Regions from separate parts of the Stutzerimonas sp. NM35 genome, predicted to be linked through region 3. Evidence: predicted binding sites of a transcription regulator. Region 3 holds the regulator's gene; each other region holds the start of a gene.
What was found. Region 3 encodes sigma-54, which starts transcription at its own class of promoters, with help from an activator protein. Its sites were predicted from a motif close to ANTGGCATNNANNTTGCTNT; they were not measured.
Positions count from the first base shown of each region.

Region 1 (3,274 bases), 900 kb from region 3:
GCTTGCGTCGGATGACCACGCGGTTGTTGGACCAGTCGCTCATTACGTCCGGCTTCCAGCTTCCAGCGTCCCGCGCGCGGGCCGATAGACCCGCACATTCTGATGCCCCTCGCAGAGCAGATGATGAGCATGCAGGCGGCTCATGACACCTTTGTCGCAATACAGCAGGTACTGGCGGTTCCCGTCCAGTTCCTTGAAGCGATTGTTGACGGCGTAGAACGGCAGTGTCTGCACTTCGATGCCGGCCAGTTGCAGAGGTTCGTCCTCGGCCTCGTCAGGATGACGAATGTCGAGAATGACCTGATTGGCTGTCGGCTCCGACACGTGCTCGACCTGGATATCCTCGCCCAGCTCGTCGATCACCTGGTCGATGGCCACCTGGCGGGCATTTTCCAGGGCGCGCTCGAGCACCCTCATGTCGAACTGTTTTTCTTCGTGTTCGATACGGTAGCGCTTGGCCCTGGTGGTCGGGTTCTTGGAGATCACGCCGCAATACTCGGGCATGTTCTTGGCGAACTCGGCGGTGCCGATCTCGAACGCGGTGTTGATGATGTCCTGCTTGTGGGCGGCGATCAGCGGGCGCAGCACCAGCATGTCGGTAGCCGAATCGATCACTGCGAGGTTGGGCAGCGTCTGGCTGGATACCTGCGAAATCGCCTCGCCGGTGACCAGGGCATCGATGCGCAGGCGCTCGGCGATCTGCGTCGAGGCGCGCAGCATCATGCGCTTGAGCACCACGCCCATCTGGCTGTTGTCGACCTTTTCGAGAATCTCGCCGACCACTTCCTCGAACGGCACGCTGATGAATAGTACGCGGTGCGAACTGCCGTATTTCTTCCATAGATAGTGGGCGACTTCCATCACGCCCAGCTCGTGGGCACGACCACCGAGGTTGAAGAAGCAGAAATGCGTCATCAGCCCGCGGCGCATCATCTGGTAGGCGGCCACGGTGGAGTCGAAACCGCCGGACATCAAGACCAGGGTCTGCTCCAGCGCGCCCAGCGGATAGCCGCCGATGCCGTCGTGCTGGGCATGCACGACGAACAGGCGCTGATCGCGAATTTCCATGCGCACTTCGATCTCGGGCGCCTTCAGGGAAATCCCCGCCGCGCCGCACTCTTCGCGCAGACGGCTGCCGACGTGGCGCTCGACATCCATCGAGCTGAACGCATGCTTGCCGGCACGCTTGCAGCGCACCGCGAAGATCTTGCCCGGCAGACGGTCGGCGAAGTGCGCGTGGCACTTCTCGAAGACGTCATCCAGATCGCCCAGCGGGTATTCATGAACTTCCAGGCAATGGCCGATGCCCGGCGTGCAGCGCAGGCGCTCGATCATCTCGCGCAGCACTTTCGCATCGCTGAGCGCGGTTTCCACCTCGATGTTGTCCCACACCCCTTCCACCCGCAGGTCGGGATCGAGTTCGCGCAGCACGGTGCGGATGTTCTTCGCCAGCTGGCGAATGAAACCCTTGCGTACCGGCGGGCTCTTGATGGTGATTTCGGGGAAAACCTTGACGATCAGCTTCATGAAAAAGAGCGCACGCGCCTGCATGGCATAAAAAGAGGGGGGCGGAGTATATCGGAATCTGATCAACTTTCAGGCAGTTTTCTGCCAAGCAGTTGAAAAACTGCCTGCCGGCGTTTTTTGCTCCCAAATCGCTCGAAAAACCCAAGCCGCGCACTATTATGGTGCGCCAAACAGGCGATGACGGTCGGGCTGGAATTCACGCCCCGGAAAAGCGCCCCGACTCAGGCACTTCTTGTCCATAAAAGAGCAATGGCACGCAATTTGCTCTCTTGTGAGGCAGGTCGCCTTTGGCGGAACATCGCCGCCCGGCTTCACCCTGCTTCGGAAGCATCCCTGTCAGCGCTTCCACTATCTGGAGAACACCATGTCGAAGTCGCTTCAACTGATCAAAGATTACGATGTGAAGTGGATTGATCTGCGCTTCACCGACACCAAGGGCAAGCAACACCACTTGACCATTCCGGCTCGCGACGCCGAGGACGAGGATTTCTTCGAGCACGGCAAGATGTTCGATGGCTCGTCCGTGCATGGCTGGAAAGGCATCGAAGCCTCCGACATGATCCTGATGCCCGTCGACGAAACCGCCGTGCTCGATCCGTTCACCGAAGAGCCGACACTGATTCTGGTCTGCGACATCGTCGAGCCGAGCACCATGCAGGGCTACGACCGCGACCCGCGCTCCATCGCCAAGCGCGCCGAGGAATTCCTCAAGACCACCGGCATCGGCGACACTGTGTTCGTCGGCCCGGAGCCGGAGTTCTTCATCTTCGATCAGGTGAAATTCAAGTCGGACATTTCCGGCTCGATGTTCAAGATCTATTCCGAGCAGGGCTCCTGGATGACCGACCAGGACGTCGAAGGCGGCAACAAGGGCCATCGCCCCGCCGTCAAGGGCGGCTACTTCCCGGTTCCGCCGTGCGATCACGACCATGAAATCCGTACCGCCATGTGCAACGCCATGGAAGAGATGGGCCTGGTCGTCGAAGTGCATCACCACGAAGTGGCGACTGCCGGCCAGAACGAAATCGGCGTCAAGTTCAACACCCTGGTGAAAAAGGCCGACGAAGTCCAGACCCTCAAGTACTGCGTGCACAACGTCGCCGACGCCTACGGCAAGACCGCCACCTTCATGCCCAAGCCACTCTACGGCGACAACGGCTCGGGCATGCACGTGCACATGTCCATCTCCAAGGATGGCAAGAACACCTTCTCCGGCGAAGGCTATGCCGGCCTGTCCGAGACCGCGCTGTACTTCATCGGCGGCATCATCAAGCACGGCAAGGCGCTGAACGGCTTCACCAACCCGTCGACCAACTCGTACAAGCGCCTGGTTCCGGGCTTCGAAGCCCCGGTGATGCTGGCCTACTCGGCGCGCAACCGCTCCGCCTCGATCCGCATTCCGTACGTGTCCAGCCCCAAGGCTCGCCGTATCGAAGCACGTTTCCCGGACCCGGCTGCCAACCCTTACCTGTGCTTCGCCGCACTGCTGATGGCTGGCCTGGACGGCATCCAGAACAAGATCCACCCCGGCGATGCCGCCGACAAGAACCTCTACGACCTGCCGCCGGAAGAAGGCAAGCTGATCCCGCAGGTGTGCGGCAGCCTGAAGGAAGCGCTGGAGGAACTCGACAAGGGTCGCGCCTTCCTGACCAAGGGCGGCGTGTTCAGCGATGACTTCATCGACGCCTACCTGGAGCTCAAGGGCGAAGAAGAGATCAAGGTGCGCACCTTCGTGCATCCGCTGGAA
Region 1 covers NZ_CM137728.1:3,573,839-3,577,112, forward strand. The annotation lists gene thiI (tRNA uracil 4-sulfurtransferase ThiI) at 43-1,527, opposite strand; gene glnA (glutamate--ammonia ligase) at 1,892-3,274, shown strand, end outside.
Region 1: the regulator sigma-54 is predicted to act here: its motif matches at 1,776-1,795, upstream of glnA (glutamate--ammonia ligase).

Region 2 (3,274 bases), 2.1 Mb from region 3:
CGTGGGCAAGTCGGTGTTGCTGGGCATGATGACCCGCTTCACCGAGGCCGACATCATTGTCGTCGGGCTGATCGGCGAGCGGGGCCGCGAGGTCAAGGAATTCATCGAGAACATCCTCACCGAAGAGAGCATCAAGCGCTCCGTGGTGGTCGCCTCGCCAGCTGACGAAGCGCCGTTGATGCGCCTGCGCGCGGCCATGTACTGCACCCGTATCGCCGAGTATTTTCGCGACAAGGGCAAGAACGTGCTGCTGCTGATGGATTCGCTGACGCGTTTCGCCCAGGCCCAGCGCGAAATTGCCCTGGCCATTGGCGAACCGCCGGCGACCAAGGGTTATCCACCCTCGGTGTTCGCCAAGCTGCCGAGCCTGGTGGAGCGCGCCGGCAATGCCGAGGAGGGCGGTGGTTCGATCACGGCTTTCTACACGGTGCTGTCGGAAGGTGACGACCAGCAGGACCCCATCGCCGATGCCGCGCGGGGTGTGCTCGATGGCCATATCGTGCTGTCCCGGCGCCTGGCCGAGGAAGGTCACTACCCGGCCATCGATATCGAAGCCTCCATCAGCCGGGTGATGCCGCAAGTGGTCAGCGCCGAGCATGTGCGCCATTCGCAGCGCTTCAAGCAGCTCTGGTCGCGTTACCAGCAGAGCCGCGATCTGATCAGCGTCGGCGCCTATGTGCCGGGTGGCGATCCGGAGACCGACCTGGCTATCGCCCGACAGGCCGAGATGGTTGGCTACCTGCGCCAGGGGTTGAACGAGTCCGAGCACCTGGCGCAGAGCGAAGCCTTGCTGGCCACCGTGTTCAATCCCCGGCCCGGCGGCTAACCCTTGCCTGCGAGTCGAGCGGCCCGCCTGGCCCCGGTGATCGATATGGCCGAGCGTGCCGAGCGCGAGGCCGCACGTCTGTTCGGCCAGGGCCAGACCCAGCTTTCCCAGGCCGAAGCCAAGCTGGGCGAGTTGCGCCAGTATTTCAGTGATTACCAGCAGCAATGGATGACGCAGGGCAGTCAGGGCGTGTCCGGTCAGTGGCTGGTCAACTATCAGCGTTTCCTTTCACAGCTCGAATCGGCCATCGGCCAGCAGCAGCGCAGCGTAGACTGGCACCAGGCCAACCTGAACAAGCTGCGCGAGCAATGGCAGCAGCGCCGTGCCCGGCTGGACGGCCTGCGCAAGCTGGTCGAGCGTTATCTGCAGGAAGCGCGAACCGCTGCCGACAAGCGCGAGCAGAAGCTGCTCGACGAGTTTTCACAGCGTCTGGCGGGCCGCCCGAGGCAGGATTGAATTTTGCGGTGACAGATTATGGGCTCTGGTCAAATTGTTGACGAAATGCGTAAGGCCACGGTGACCATGACGGTGGCAGAGCAGTTTGCAGCGCATGCTCAGCGTAGGGACTGGGGCCGACTGGATAGGCTTGATTGAGAACCGGGAGCAGTGCCGTGGCCGATCATCTGGACGCGAGTGTCCTGCTGAAACTCCAGCAGGTAATGGAGGCTGAATACCCGCAGTTGCTGGATACCTTTCTTGGCGATTCCGAGGAAAGGCTGCGCCTGCTGCAGACGACCTGCCGAAGTGCTGACGCAGAGCGCCTTCGCCAGGCGGCGCACAGCTTCAAGGGCAGTTGCAGCAACATGGGCGCCGCCCTGCTGGCCGAACATTGCCATGCCCTGGAAGAGACCGCGCAGCGCGGACAGCTTGAAGAGGCGTGCGAACTGATCGAGCGAATCGAACGCGAGTTTGCCATTGTGCGGATTCTCTATCGTGCCGAGCGCCAGCGTTTTTGTGGGCCTGGCTGAGACGGCGCTACGGAATCGATATCCTGAGCTTGTTACTGGCCCGGAGTTTGCTTGAGATTGACTCAGGGGCTACACAACTCATTACTTCAAGCGGAACTATTCATGGCCGTTTCTCCTGATTTATTGCTCAACACCAAGGCGCCGGCGACAGTCGCCAAGACCGCGAGCACCTCTTCCAGGAATGCTTCGCAAGCCGGCCGGGACAATGCTTCCAGCTTTGCCGACGTCTATGCCAGGGAGCGCCAAGGCAAACCTGTCGAGCGTCAGGATGGCGCTGCCACTGCCGCGCGCAACACGTCCGGCAAAGACAAGTCCGCAGATGAAACCGCCGAGAAAAGCGGCACGCAAACGCCGGGCCTTGCCGAGGCTGGCAACGACTTGCCGGTAACCGAGGGGGCGGAGCAGGGGGCTGAAGTCGAGCTCGATCCGTTGCTGTTACTGGGTATGGGTGGGCAAGCCGAAGGTGCGGATGAGGCACTGCAAACACCAGATGGCGAACTCCTGACAGGTTGGCCGCAGGGGCAAGTGCCCATGACAGCCTCCGACGCCGCGCCGGAGGCCGAGGATTCGTTGATGGCGCAGCATTCGCTGGTCGAGACCCAGGCGACAGCGCAGAAAATGTTGCCCGCGCAAGGCTTGGCTGAAGGTGAGGCTGTTACCGAAGCGAAAGCGTACCTTTCCGCGAAGCTGCTTCCAGACGAGATGGCCAGCGAGGATGGCGAGACGTTTTCGCTTGAGGAGGATTTTGCCGAGCTGCTCGATCAGCAGATCGCGCCGAAGGAGGGCCGCAGCAGTGCCGTTGATGCCGCGCCTGACCGGCTCAATACCCTGACGCAGGCGATTTCCCAGCAAAATCAGGCCCAGCAGGCACAGCGCCCCGTACTGGTCCCGGGACAGCCGCTGCAAATGCAGCAGCCCGGACTGAGCGAGGCGGTGGTTGATCGGGTGATGTGGCTGTCGAGCCAGAACCTCAAGTCGGCGGAAATACAGCTCGACCCGGCCGAACTGGGCCGCATGGAAATTCGCATCGACATGAGCAAGGAGCACAGTCAGGTGACCTTCCTCAGCCCTCACGCCGGCGTTCGTGAAACGCTGGAAGGGCAGATGCAGCGCTTGCGCGACATGTTCTCGCAGCAGGGCATGAGCATGGATGTGAACGTATCGGATCAGTCCGCGCACGGTCGCCAGGGCGAAGGCGACGCCGAGTCGCGTGAGGGGCGTGGCGGTGCCATTGCCGGGTTGGCCGGTGATGAGGGGGAGGTGGTTCAGGGCTCGATGGAAATCAGCGGTGCAAGGGCTGGTGATGCGCGCGGGCTGGTGGATTACTACGCCTGACGCCTTTCACGTGGGTTCAAAGAACCGGGTGCCAACAGGCTGTTGGTGCCCGGTTTTTGCTTTCCGGGGATAATGCGCAGCTCTTTATTCGGAAATCCCTCAGGCCGCTGGTCATTTACTGTGCTCCCTCACTGGCCGATACTTT
Region 2 covers NZ_CM137728.1:543,216-546,489, forward strand. The annotation lists gene fliI (flagellar protein export ATPase FliI) at 1-826, shown strand, start outside; gene fliJ (flagellar export protein FliJ) at 830-1,282, shown strand; gene ACYCFC_RS02555 (Hpt domain-containing protein) at 1,486-1,794, shown strand; gene ACYCFC_RS02560 (flagellar hook-length control protein FliK) at 1,897-3,129, shown strand.
Region 2: the regulator sigma-54 is predicted to act here: its motif matches at 1,829-1,848, upstream of ACYCFC_RS02560 (flagellar hook-length control protein FliK).

Region 3 (3,274 bases):
TTTCCGAGAAGCGCTTGAGCAGCGTCTCGTCGGCTGCGTCCAGGTAGAGCACGTCACACTGGATATGCCGGGCGCGGGCCTCCTCTAGTAGCTCAGGAAAGCGCTTGAGTTGACTCGGCAGATTGCGTGCGTCGATGGAGACCGCCACCTGCGGTTGCAGCAGTTCGGTATGCAACAGGGCTTTTTCCGCCAGCTCCGGCAGCAGCCCGGCAGGGAGGTTGTCGATGCAATAGAAGCCATTGTCTTCGAGAACGTCGAGAGCCGTGCTTTTACCTGAACCGGAGCGCCCGCTGACAATGATCAGGCGCATGGCAGCGAAGTATCCAACAGTGTTGGGCATCGGCGTTGCGAACCTTGCTGCTGGCAGCAGTGGCGCGAAATTCGTGAGGGACTGATTGCGGACACGTCTCGCTCCCTGGTTGCGGGTCATCCGGCCTGTTTAGTGGCCGTGCTGGATATCGACCACTGCCTGATACAGCTCCTGGCCGGTTGCGACGTTGCGCAGCCGCTCACGGACTTCTTCCTGGTCCAGCATGCTGGCAATCTGGCGAAGCAGTTCGAGGTGCTCGTCGGTCGCGGCTTCCGGTACCAGAAGCACGAACAGCAGATCGACCGGGGCGCCATCGATGGCATCGAAATCCACCGGCGCGTCGAGTCGCAGCACCGCACTGAGCGGCGTCGTGCAGCCGGGCATCCGGCAGTGCGGTATGGCGATGCCATTGCCGAAACCGGTGGAGCCGAGCTTTTCGCGTGCAACGAAGCTTTCGAAAATATTCTGTGTGTCGAGATCGGGAAGGTCCTGGCCGATCACCTTGGCGATCTGTTCCAGGACGCGTTTCTTGCTGCCGCCCGGTACGTTCACGAGTGAACGTCCGGGGGCGAGGATGTTTTCGAGTCGGATCATGGGTCAGCGAGCCACGGCACCCTGGTTATGGTCGAGTTGTTTCTCTTTGTGCTTGATCAACTGTCGGTCGAGCTTGTCGGCGAGCAGGTCTATCGCAGCGTACATGTCTTCGTGTTCGGCATTGGCGACTACTTCGCGACCAGCGATATGCATGGTGGCTTCGGCTTTCTGCTTCAGTTTTTCAACCTGCAGAACGACCTGGATATCGATGATGCGATCGAAATGCCTTTCCAGCCGCTGCAGTTTCTCATCGATATAGTCACGCAGTGCTTCGGTTACTTCCAGATGAAGGCCGGTGATCTTGACTTGCATACTGCTTCTCCTTGTTGCTTCGGGCGAATTGACGGGCCTGGAGCCCGTCACCGGAAGAAATCGGCCAGGTCGCCTGGTTTCTAGCAAACCTGTCTTTACAACAATCGCTTGCGCTCGCTGGATGGCGCAATGCCCAAGGATTCCCGGTATTTGGCGACGGTTCGGCGTGCCACCTGAATACCCTGCTCTTCAAGTAGACCAGCGATCTTGCTGTCACTCAATGGCTTTTTGGGGTTTTCCGCCGCCACCAGCTTCTTGATGATCGCGCGAATGGCGGTGGATGAGCACTCGCCTCCTTCGGCGGTGCTGACGTGACTCGAGAAAAAGTATTTCAGCTCGTAGATGCCACGCGGCGTATGCATGTATTTCTGGGTGGTGACGCGGGAGATGGTCGATTCATGCATGCCCACCACTTCGGCAATGTCGTGCAAAACCAGCGGCTTCATTGCCTCGTCACCGTGCTCGAGAAAGCCGCGCTGGTGTTCGACGATCTGGGTGGCGACCTTCATCAGTGTCTCGTTGCGGCTGAGCAGGCTCTTGATGAACCAGCGTGCTTCCTGCAGCTGATTGCGCATGAAGGTGTTGTCGGCGCTGGAGTCGGCGCGCTTGACGAAGCCTGCATACTGGGCGTTCACCCGCAGGCGCGGCATCGCGTCCTGGTTCAGTTCGACCAGCCAGCGGTTGTTGTCTTTGCGCACGATCACGTCGGGAACGATGTATTCCGGTTCGCTCGTTTCGATCTGCGAGCCGGGGCGCGGGTTGAGTGACTGGATCAGGTCGATGACCTGGCGCAGTTCGTCTTCCTTGAGCTTCATGCGCCGCAGCAGCAGGCTGTAGTCGCGGCTGCCGAGCAGGTCCAGATGCTCGCCAACCAGGCGCGTGGCTTCGCTCAGCCAGGCGGTGTGCTCGGGTAACTGGCGCAATTGCAGCAGCAGGCACTCGCGCAGGTCGCGTGCGCCTATGCCGGCGGGCTCGAATTGCTGGATGCGGTGCAGCACCACCTCGATTTCGTCGAGCTCGATCTCCAGTTCGGGATCGAAGGACTCCAGCACTTCTTCGAGGCTCTCATCCAGGTAGCCCTGGGGGTTGATGCAGTCGATCAGGGTGGTGGCGATGAGTCGGTCGGTGTCGCTCATCGGTGCCAGGTTGAGTTGCCAGAGCAGATGGGTCTGCAGGCTCTCGCCCGATGAGGTGCGGGTGGTGAAGTCCCATTCGTCGTCATCATTGCTGGGCAGGCTGCTGGCGCTGGTCTGGTAGATGTCTTCCCAGGCGGTGTCTACCGGCAGCTCGTTGGGAATGCGCTCGCCCCAATCGCCTTCCTCGAAATTTTCCACCGTATTGATGGGTTCTTCGTACTGGCTGTCCGGGCTGCCGTGCTCGGCTGGGGTGTTCTCGGTTTTCTTGTCGAGTGACTCGGCCATCGGATCGGGATTGTCGAAGTCGTCCCCGTCTTCTTCGCGTTCGAGCATGGGATTGGAGTCCAGCGCTTCCTGGATCTCCTGCTGGAGGTCGAGGGTCGAGAGCTGGAGCAGTCGTATGGCTTGTTGCAGCTGCGGTGTCATCGTCAGCTGCTGGCCCATCTTCAGGACTAGCGATGCTTTCATTGCAGAGGACTTCGAACCTTGTGTGCCGGCGCAACCGCGCCTGTTCCGACTTCGCTGGCGCTGCCGCGCCGGTGTAAGCAAATTATATGCCTGAAGAGGAAGCGGTTGGCTAGCCCTGAATGGTCCTGTCGAGCGAAAGGCCGAACTACAGGCGGAATTCATGCCCCAGATAGACTTCCTTGACCAGCTGGTTGTCAAGGATGGTCTGTGCATCGCCTTCGGCGATCAGCTGGCCGTCGTTGACGATGTAGGCCGTTTCGCAGATATCCAGCGTCTCGCGGACGTTGTGATCGGTGATCAGCACGCCGATGCCCTTGGCCTTGAGGTGGTGAATGATCTGCTTGATGTCGCCGACCGAGATCGGATCGACGCCGGCGAAAGGCTCGTCGAGCAGGATGAACTTGGGCGCGGTGGCCAGCGCGCGGGCGATTTCGACGCGACGTCGTTCGCCGCC
Region 3 covers NZ_CM137728.1:2,672,038-2,675,311, reverse strand. The annotation lists gene rapZ (RNase adapter RapZ) at 1-310, opposite strand, end outside; gene ptsN (PTS IIA-like nitrogen regulatory protein PtsN) at 440-904, opposite strand; gene hpf (ribosome hibernation-promoting factor, HPF/YfiA family) at 908-1,216, opposite strand; gene ACYCFC_RS12470 (RNA polymerase factor sigma-54) at 1,312-2,820, opposite strand; gene lptB (LPS export ABC transporter ATP-binding protein) at 2,966-3,274, opposite strand, start outside.